One region of the Halobacillus sp. B23F22_1 genome, then DNA from elsewhere that is predicted to be linked to it. Evidence: riboswitches for the same ligand, from Rfam matches in the RefSeq annotation. Region 1 holds a riboswitch; each other region holds the start of a gene.

Region 1 (3,280 bases):
CATTCCATAACTTTTCAACTCTTGAAATGTCTTTAAGTCGGCCTGGATCCCTGCGCCTCCGCTCGGGTCTGTACCAGCAATTGTTAACGCAGTATTGACTTTATTCATCTCGAATTCACTCCTTCTCCTTGCGGCCATTCTTCACAAGTGTACGCCATTTCCCAAAATTTCAATTCGAGCTGGCAGCTTTTTCGAAATGCATCTTTCATGCGTTGACGCTCAGTTTCTGAGGCAAAATCGGCCAACTCATTCAGTCGTTTCCGCATAGCCTCTGAGAGTGTTTCAAATTCCTCATCTGCATAAAACTTGATCCATGGGAAGAACGTATCATCTGTTGTGGGCTGATATTTTTTCATTAAATGTTGTCCTATTTCAAGATACGTCCACGGACAGGGAAGCATTGCAGCTAATATTTCACCTAAACCTCCCAGCTGGGCGTGGTACATCATGTGTTTTACATAATGATCAGCTGTAGGCGGTAATGGATAGCCGTGCAGTTCATCGTAACCAACACCAATAACGTCGCAAAAGTTCTGATGAGGGTGAGTTTCACTGTTTAAAATGAAGCCTATTTGTTCATTAAAGTATTCAATATCTTTGCGGTTGGTTGACTTTGAAATTCCAATTCCGTAAATGTGCATAAATGCATTTAAATATTCATAATCTGCTTTAATGTAGTGAGCAATTGATTCGTGAGGTACTTCCCCTTTTCCAATCCCATCAACAAATGGATGATTAAAAATAGCTTCGAATATATCTGTGTTTTCCCGTCTTAAAGTATCCGTGAAACTCATACGTTCGTCCTCCTTTTAAATTGTTGTTCAGTTAATAGTCTAATTGAGTAATTGGTTTAGTCTGTTTCAATCGCGTTACAACGAACCACCCAAGCAATGATCCGCTAATACTGCTTACAAAAAATGAAGGTAAAAATGCCAATGCTCCAGCTGAACTTCCCATTAAGATGTTTGCGAATGGAACAGCGAATAATGCTCCAATCATACCGGATCCTGCCAATTCCCCAGAGACTGCAGCCAATGGTTTTCTCGTCCACTTGTATAAGTAACCGGCAAATAAAGCTCCGATCATGCCCCCTGGAAATGCGAGCAGCGTTCCTAGCCCTAGCAGGTTTCGAAGCAGACCAATTGTAAATGCTATGGCGACTGCGGGAATGGGTCCCAGAGTAATAGCCGCCATCACATTGACTGCATGCTGAACTGGATAAGCTTTGGCTGCCCCTGCAGGAAACCATAATAATTGAGCTCCTATTGTCCCAATGGCAACAAATACGGCCATGGTCGTGAGCATTCGAGTTCGGTTCATATACTTCCCCCCTTCCTGAGTTACAGAGCTGCCCACAAAAAAAGTCAGGCCCCTTTTAGAGGACCTGACTTTTATAGGTAGAGTAATAGACAAAACGTCTGACTACTTCCCTCCGCTGGTGCTAACCAGATCAGGTATATAAGAGTCGGAAAGCTTTATACTCTCCTCTCAGCCCATTTGGGCCCCCCTAGTAGTGAATGTAAATATTTACTTGGTTCCATTCATCATAACAAAGCATCTTGTTTTTGTCATGAAGAAGGGTGTACTATTTGAAGTAACTACAACTTTCATATGTGCAAGGGAGAAGAAACCAATGATAAAAAAATGGTGGTTACTTATTTTAATCGTTATGGCAGGATGCGGCACGACAGACGTAGAAGAAAAAGAGGAAGCTGACAGTGATTCAACGGACGAAACACAAGAAGAAACCTCTGCGTATTCAGGCTATGTAATGGACCAAAATGAAACAAGTATTTTAGTCGTTGATACCATTGAACCTAATGGCGGAGAACCGATATGGGTTTCAGGAGTAGAAAAAGACATGTGGCTAGGTAAAAAGGTGGAGGTAACCATTGATGGGGCTGTAGCAGAATCCACTCCCATGCAAGGGGAAGCTGGTAAAGTAACAGTAGTAGATGCTGATCAGCCTGAAGGGGCTGATATGAATGAATCCCAGGCTTTAGCCACAGCATTAACCGAAGTTGACCGTGGAAACGCTCTAGCTGTTGAGTCATTAACCTATGAAAAAGAATCAGATGAGTGGGTAGTGAAAATGCGGTCTACCGTTACTGAAAGCGGAAGTGAGAAAGTCATTGTTTCAGATGAGAATTTTGAAGAACAACCATAGTGAAGTGATCTTCTCTTCAGGCGTTTGAAAAGTCGTACACTGGTTTAAAAATGAAATCCCACGGTTCTTTTCTTCAAAAAGTCTCCATTACAAGTATCCTTTATCATGGATAAAATAAGGAGGTCCGCTCTTGTTATTTTCTTTCCGCAGAAGTTTCACAATTCCCGGACCTCGATGAATTTGTGACCCTGAAATTTCTTATAGTAAAGGTTATCATGGCCGTTTTCTGTAGTTGTGATAATTTAATCTTCGTCTACTTTCTTTAACATCCAGAGCCTCACACTTAATTCAAGCAAAAACATATCGTCAGCATTTAATAAAGACAGGCCTGTCAGTTGCTCAATATTACGCAATCTATGGAGTAAGGATTGGCGGTGTAAATTTAAAGCCCGGGCTGTTTGACTGACATTACTATTGTACTTGTTATAGACAATAAACGTATGAATTAAGTCTGTTTGTCGTTTTTGATCGTATTCAATCAGTTTATGCAGCGTGCTTTTAACAATCTGCTCTATTTCTTTCTCATGAGAAAGCGCCATTAACAGCCGATTCATCCGGGTGTCACTAAAAAAGGTCCGCTCCCCTATTTCATGCTGCTGCCGCCCGATGTTAAAGGCTGTGACTGCTTCATTATAGCTTTTATGAAAGTTATAAATTCCGTCTTTATGCATGGATATTCCCCAGGAAATATTTATCCCGGCTAATAATTCATTTAAGCGTCGTTCGACTAAATCAAGAAACTGGTTGGCGGTCTCCATATATGGCCGACTGTCTGCCTCAAGAAAAACAATAACTTCTCCACCTTCAAAAGTTGCCATCGTCCGCCTTTTTAAGACATCTCCAGCATGTGCAACTTCTTTTTGAATGTAGTAATTTCGACTATGCATAGAGGAAGACATAACGGCTTGGTCCGGCGTTCCGATATGGTCATCGACTTTTTTTGTAAAGCGGATTTCCCCAACGAGACAAATATACGGTTTTGTTAAATCATACCCAAGTAATTGCGCCTTTGATTGAAGTGGTTTATCCATTTCCATATCGGTTTTGGCTAAGTCAAGCAGGAAATTATCCTTCAAACGAATCTCCGTCATTTCAATTGCATTCTCTTTTACA
Region 2 (3,280 bases), 220 kb from region 1:
ATTCTTTCGAAGCTGTGCAGAAGGGGAACTTATTTTACAATAGAGCGAGGTCTGTAGAGAAAAGGCTGGCGAGAAAAAATTTAGAATTTTGGCGGCAGCACCCAGCGAAATACGCTCTTTGGTATTTCAATCCATCTGGACCCTGTCCTCCAACATGGTACGGCCAGCCGTTTGCCGGTCAGTTTAAAGAGCATTGTTACTATGAACCTGAAGCCGGCACTTGCGCCAGTGTTTATAGGTAAAAGAAAGGCATTGCCAGTAAGGATAAAAAACGTATGGCAGCGGGGCGGTTCCTGCCCTGGATGCAGAGGCCAGCCTGTCCGGGCTGGTCTCTTTTTATCGGGAGAAAAGGAAGGGCTGGTTGGCGTTAGTTCATTTAATTTTTGAAATCAACTTTGTTGTTATTTTGCCGCGGATCTCTTATCTTATTTAAAAAGGAGAGACTGCCAATGGAAATCTATCAAGCTTCAATCGACGATTTAGAAGGCGTAGCTGACTTATTTAATTTATACCGGGAATTCTATGAACAAGACACAGATGTAAAAGGTGCCGCGTCATACATAAAGAATCGGCTGGAAAACAAGGATTCTGTAATATTTGTTGTCAGAGACAACCTTAAATACGCTGGGTTTACCCAACTGTATCCCACTTTTTCTTCTATTTCTATGAAGAAAGCATGGATATTAAACGATTTATATGTCGATGCAGGGGCGAGAAATCAAGGCGTAGGGGAGCTGCTTTTACGTCAAGCGAAAGAATATGCAGAGGAGACGGGGGCTTGCAGCATCAGTTTGAGCACAGCCCCGGATAATTTTTCTGCGCAAAGGCTTTATGAGAAAAATGGATATGTACGGGATGCTCAGTTTTATCATTATGAGTTATTGATAGAATAAAAGAGTGAAGAGATGAGAAATATTTACTAATTTAGAAGCAGATTCGAAAAGGTGTTGGCTGTTCGTGAACGTTCATGTATACTGAAGTCAAATTGAATAGAAAGTAACTAGGGGAGCCCAATGAGCTGGGCTGAGAGGGGAACGCTGTGAAGTTTCTTGACTCTTTGGACCTGATCTGGATCATGCCAGCGTAGGGAAGTTCGGTCGTACCAAACGAGTAATACAACTTCTGTATACATAGTTGCCGGGTCCATTTGTAATGAATGGAACCCGGCTTTTTTATTTGCTTTGCTTTAGCTATGTGTCTTGGCGTACCAGTCTTGTCCTTTATTAAATCAAAAAGGAGAGATTGATGTTGTCACCATCTTCATTGAAAAGAGAATATTTCGATTATGTCCAGCTTTACTGGAAGTCACAAGGTTTACGTGCAGGGTTCAAGGCCCGACATTCAAGTTCCCATGCGGGAAATTAACCTGAGTCCTACGACAGGTACATTCGGTAATGAAGAAAACCCTCCGCTTCGTGTATATGACACCAGCGGACCTTATACAGACCCGGAATGTACCATTGATGTTACGAAAGGTCTGTCTCCTCTGCGAAGCGAATGGATCAACGAGCGGGGAGATGTTGAAGAATATGAAAAAAGGGAAATCAAGCCTGAGGATAATGGATACAAAAGCATGGATGATCCGCGGGCTAATGACAAGGTGTTTCCTGAATTAAACCGTAAACCCATTCGAGCCAGGAAAGGGAAAAATGTCACCCAGCTTCATTATGCGAAGCAGGGGATCATTACGCCTGAAATGGAATTTATCGCGATAAGAGAAAATATGGAGCCGGAATTTGTCCGGGATGAAGTCGCGCAGGGGCGTGCAATAATCCCATCCAATATTAATCACCCGGAGACAGAGCCGATGATTATCGGGCGGAATTTTCACGTTAAAATTAACGCCAATATTGGAAATTCTGCGGTATCATCTTCCATCGAACAGGAAGTAGAAAAAATGACCTGGGCGACACGCTGGGGCGCGGATAACATTATGGATTTATCAACGGGAAAAGACATCCACACAACCCGGGAGTGGATTATTCGAAATTCATCCGTCCCGGTCGGCACCGTCCCGATCTATCAGGCACTGGAGAAAGTAAACGGAGTAGCAGAAGATCTGACGTGGGAAGTGTATCGTGATACGTTGATTGAACAAGCCGAGCAGGGTGTTGATTACTTTACGATTCATGCCGGCGTTCTTTTGCGGTATGTGCCGTTGACGGCCGACCGTTTAACAGGGATTGTATCCCGCGGCGGGTCGATCATGGCCCAGTGGTGCCTCTATCACCACGAGGAGAGCTTTTTATACACCCACTTTGAAGAGATCTGTGAAATTATGAAAGCCTATGATATCTGCTTCTCCTTAGGCGACGGGTTACGGCCCGGCTGCATAGCTGATGCCAACGACGAAGCCCAGTTTGCAGAATTAGACACGCTCGGTGAGCTGACCAAAATAGCGTGGGAGCACGATGTGCAGGTTATGGTCGAAGGACCGGGTCATGTCCCGATGCACCTGATTAAAGAGAATATGGACAAGCAGCTGGAAGTGTGTGAAGAAGCCCCCTTTTACACGCTTGGGCCATTAACAACCGATGTAGCGCCTGGCTACGACCACATTACCTCTGCGATTGGAGCCGCCATGATTGGCTGGTACGGCACAGCTATGCTTTGTTATGTGACGCCAAAAGAACATTTAGGCTTACCAAATAGAGATGATGTGCGTGAAGGAGTCATTACGTATAAAATTGCAGCCCACGCAGCCGATTTGGCCAAAGGACATCCAGGCGCACAGAAGCGCGATGATGCCCTGTCCAAAGCACGATTCGAATTCCGCTGGAGAGATCAGTTTAATTTATCTTTAGATCCGGAACGAGCGATTGAGTATCACGATGAAACCCTCCCTGCCGAAGGGGCAAAAACGGCACACTTTTGTTCCATGTGCGGACCGAAATTTTGCAGTATGAGAATCTCTCAGGATATCCGGAATTACTCTAAAGAAAATGAACTGTTTACGATGGAGGATATCGAAAAGGGGATGAAAAAGAAAGCGGAGGAATTTAAGAAATCTGGAGGGAATATTTATCAATAAATAGATTTATAGGGGCTGATCGGCTGGAGAGCCGATCAGCATTTTTCATCCAACCTTGAGCATCAAGGTTTTTAGAGGGTGTGAAACTGCCCGTGATTATGGTTCTCGTTTTTCGATCCATGATTTTTCTTTCTCTTAAAAAACACGTAAATCGCATTACCAGCGACCAATAATACAAAAGCGGTCAAGTACCCATATACGACCATTGGATTTAGTTCGCGATTTACGAGAGATACTCCAATGATTCCC
Region 3 (3,280 bases), on a different contig from region 1:
GAGTTTCCTCTTCTTCATAATAGAGAGAAAGGTTGTCTATTTGAATTATTTCTTTCCTCATGCGGCTTTCTTCCTTCGTTGTTCTTTACCTAGAGCAAAACTTGAGAGAACCCCGGTTTTTGCTAACGCATCACTTAATGCTTTTCCTAGCAGTCCTGAAATAATGGCTCCGCTAATCATCCGGGTCACGAGCATTGCTAACACATAGGCAGAACTGAGAGCAGCATAACCAGACGTGAAATATCCCCAAACAAAGCTGAAGACAGCTGCCATAACACCTGCGAGCATTAATGTTTGCACGTTGTAGTATTTATATCGCGTCATTGCAAATGCCGATTCCGCACCTAAGCCTTGAACTATACCGGTTATGATAAGCATAGGTCCTAATGCATTCCCAAGCAGAACTTCGATAGTGGCTGCAATCGTTTCTGATAAAAATGCGGCACCAGGCTTACGGATAATATAGGCAGCAATGATGGAAACGATAAACCAAATGCCGAAAATGAAATCATACCCAATTGGACCGAAAAAACCTACGAGTACTTTTCCTACAGGTAAAAAAGCTAAATAAACGACAGCGAACACAACTGATAAGGCTGACATTACAACAATTTCTTTTAGTCTCCAGTTCTTCATGCATCATTCTCCTTTGTTGAAGGACTGTTGGCTGAAACCGTTACTGTCATGACCGTATGGGAAGAGCCGTTTTGTTCCGTTTCACGAAAAACGTTTTCCAGTCCAGTGAAAATTAGATTCGTATCCCCGTCCAGTCTGGTGGAGTAATGAGCAGGTGAAACATTTACTCCGTTTTCCTTCATGTGTTCAATCTGCTGATAAATCGTATCCATATAGTTACCACCGCCCATTGGATAGAGTGAGAACTTAGCTGCAATAGGCTGTTGAATCGTGTGAACGAAGTGTTCATTTGCACGTTCGCTGGTTTCCGCCATATACACATCCCCAGCGGAATCTCCCGGGCAGCCAATCGAATACGTTCCTTGAAAAGCCACGTGAACCCCGCTTTTCGCAATTGTAAGCAAAATCGCTTTTGTCACATCAAATACTTGTTCCATTCTTCCGCGAATCGTTGTTGTTACATTATCGGTGTGAAGCCAAACCTTCGATGTATCCACCTCTTTTAAGCTATCAAGAATATGTTTAATAAAGTGATCAGACATGGGGTGGACCGAAAAGGAGCACCCTGCAACACGTGAATTTTCACATTTTTCGTTCATTCTTTTCCCTCCTTCGATTTTGAAGCACAAAAAAACTGCATCCCATGGGAATGCAGTCTACAATCGAATAAGGCTTTACTTATAATAATACCTACGAAAGTCGACTGCACTTCCCCACGCTAGTATTATCTAGTTCGGGTAATAAGGGTCGGAGCCTTCTCCTCTCAGCCGTGTGACACAGCTCCCCTAGTGCTTGACGAAATGTTATGCAGTTTAAGTGATTCAGTTTTTATGGTAGCCGAAGAAACGATATTTGTAAACTGTTAAAGTGATAGATCCTCTGTAGAGCAAAAAAGTGAATTCTCTAATCTATCAAAATACTATAAAGCATTGAAGAGTTACTATCCAGCTTGTAAATGGGAGCAAAGAAACGATTTTTAATTCATTAATAAAGCAAAAAAGTGCATTTTTCAATTATATTTTTACCATTGAATCGCTTACATATTAAAAGATAGAATGTACAACAAGTATTAAAACGCATACATAGGTTAGCGACAACTTTGATACTGCATACATAAAAGGAGAGAGAATAGATGAATGCACTGACTATTTTATCGTTTTTGTTTTTTACAGGAATGGTTGCCCTCATTTCATATCTACTTACTCGTAAAGAAAACCTGGCTTCACAAGACGGGTATTTTCTAGGAGGAAGAAACCTCGGAGCCTGGGTAATTGCAGGTTCTCTCATGTTGACAAACTTATCGACCGAGCAGCTTATCGGATTAAACCAGCAGGGCTTTACAGATACGCTGGCGGTTATGGGGTGGGAAGTAGGATCTGCCATTGCCTTAGTAATCGTGGCTTTTTTCTTGCTTCCTCGATATTTAAAAGGCGGTATAACCACGATTCCTGACTTTCTAGAAGATCGATATGATTTTGGAACTAAACAGATTGTGACAGTCTTATTCTTGTTTGGTTACGTATTTAATTTACTGCCGCCGATTCTCTACTCTGGTGCAGTAGCTATCAATGGAATGTTTGATATCCCTGAAGTGTTAGGCGTCAGTCGAACAGCTGGTTTATGGATAACCGTATTTGCAATTGGAATTGTAGGTTCCATTTATGCTGTTTTTGGCGGACTTAAAGCCGTAGCTGTTTCGGACTCTATTAATGGGGTTGGTTTGTTATTAGGCGGGCTGCTCATTCCTGTTCTTGGTCTTTATGCATTAGGTGATGGATCGATTGGAAGCGGGTTCAACACAATCATGGAAAACTCTCCTGAGAAGTTAAATTCAATAGGAGGTGCAGATAGTCCGGTACCTTTTAGTACGATGGTCACAGGAATGTTACTAGTTAATCTATTTTATTGGGGAACAGCTCAGCATATTATGCAAAGAGCGATCGCAGCTAAAAATTTAAAAGAAGGTCAAAAAGGGGTATTAATTGCCGCATTTCTTAAGCTGTTTGGTCCTGTGTTTTTAATTCTTCCAGGGATTATTGCTTACAATATGTTTGGCCCCGACATTGAATCTGCGGATGCTTACCCGATGCTTGTAGGGGAGGTTTTGCCGACTCCTCTCGTTGGATTCTTTGCTGCTGTATTGTTTGGTGCTATTTTGTCCTCATTCAATTCAGCTCTAAACTCTTCTGTTACTTTAATATCTTTAAATATTTATAAACCTTACTTTAAACCAAGTGCGCCAGATCGAGAGATTGTAAGAAAAGGAAAATATGTAGGGATCATATTAGCCCTTTTTGCTATGTGTCTTGCTCCACTAATTGATAAAGTCCCGCAAGGTTTTTTCCAGTACTTGCAGATTGTAAACGGGTTCTATAATGTACCTATTTTCACAGTACTCATTGTTGGCTATTTAACGAAGCGAGTCCCTGCGATTGCAGCAAAAATTTCTTTATTTCTATTTATTACTGTGTATGCCATCACTCAGCTCTTTTGGGATACAGGGATTCATTTCTTGCACATTTTAGGAGTTTTGTTCGTCGTTTGTACGGGATTAATGGTAGTAATCGGGAAGTTCTGGCCTCGTGACACAGCATTCGTATTAGAAGAAAAAGCTAAAGTAGATATGAAACCATGGAAGCTCGTT

What was found. Region 1 has a riboswitch for thiamine pyrophosphate ahead of thiW (energy coupling factor transporter S component ThiW). Riboswitches for the same ligand answer to the same signal wherever they lie in the genome.
Region 2: it holds a riboswitch for thiamine pyrophosphate, as region 1 does, so the genes downstream of both, thiC (phosphomethylpyrimidine synthase ThiC) here and thiW (energy coupling factor transporter S component ThiW) in region 1, are expected to answer to the same signal.
Region 3: it holds a riboswitch for thiamine pyrophosphate, as region 1 does, so the genes downstream of both, ACGTNH_RS15365 (YkoF family thiamine/hydroxymethylpyrimidine-binding protein) here and thiW (energy coupling factor transporter S component ThiW) in region 1, are expected to answer to the same signal.

Annotation. Positions count from the first base shown of each region.
Region 1 covers NZ_JBIEKE010000001.1:369,886-373,165, reverse strand. The annotation lists gene thiD (bifunctional hydroxymethylpyrimidine kinase/phosphomethylpyrimidine kinase) at 1-108, opposite strand, end outside; gene tenA (thiaminase II) at 105-794, opposite strand; gene thiW (energy coupling factor transporter S component ThiW) at 826-1,320, opposite strand; TPP riboswitch at 1,411-1,519, opposite strand; gene ACGTNH_RS01865 (DUF3221 domain-containing protein) at 1,634-2,167, shown strand; gene ACGTNH_RS01860 (PucR family transcriptional regulator) at 2,410-3,280, opposite strand, start outside.
Region 2 covers NZ_JBIEKE010000001.1:152,204-155,483, forward strand. The annotation lists gene ACGTNH_RS00790 (cell wall hydrolase) at 1-242, shown strand, start outside; gene ACGTNH_RS00795 (GNAT family N-acetyltransferase) at 450-893, shown strand; TPP riboswitch at 993-1,107, shown strand; gene thiC (phosphomethylpyrimidine synthase ThiC) at 1,286-3,031, shown strand; gene ACGTNH_RS00805 (hypothetical protein) at 3,103-3,280, opposite strand, start outside.
Region 3 covers NZ_JBIEKE010000003.1:60,512-63,791, reverse strand. The annotation lists gene ACGTNH_RS15375 (ABC transporter ATP-binding protein) at 1-61, opposite strand, end outside; gene ACGTNH_RS15370 (ECF transporter S component) at 58-636, opposite strand; gene ACGTNH_RS15365 (YkoF family thiamine/hydroxymethylpyrimidine-binding protein) at 633-1,235, opposite strand; TPP riboswitch at 1,330-1,433, opposite strand; gene ACGTNH_RS15360 (solute:sodium symporter family transporter) at 1,769-3,280, shown strand, end outside.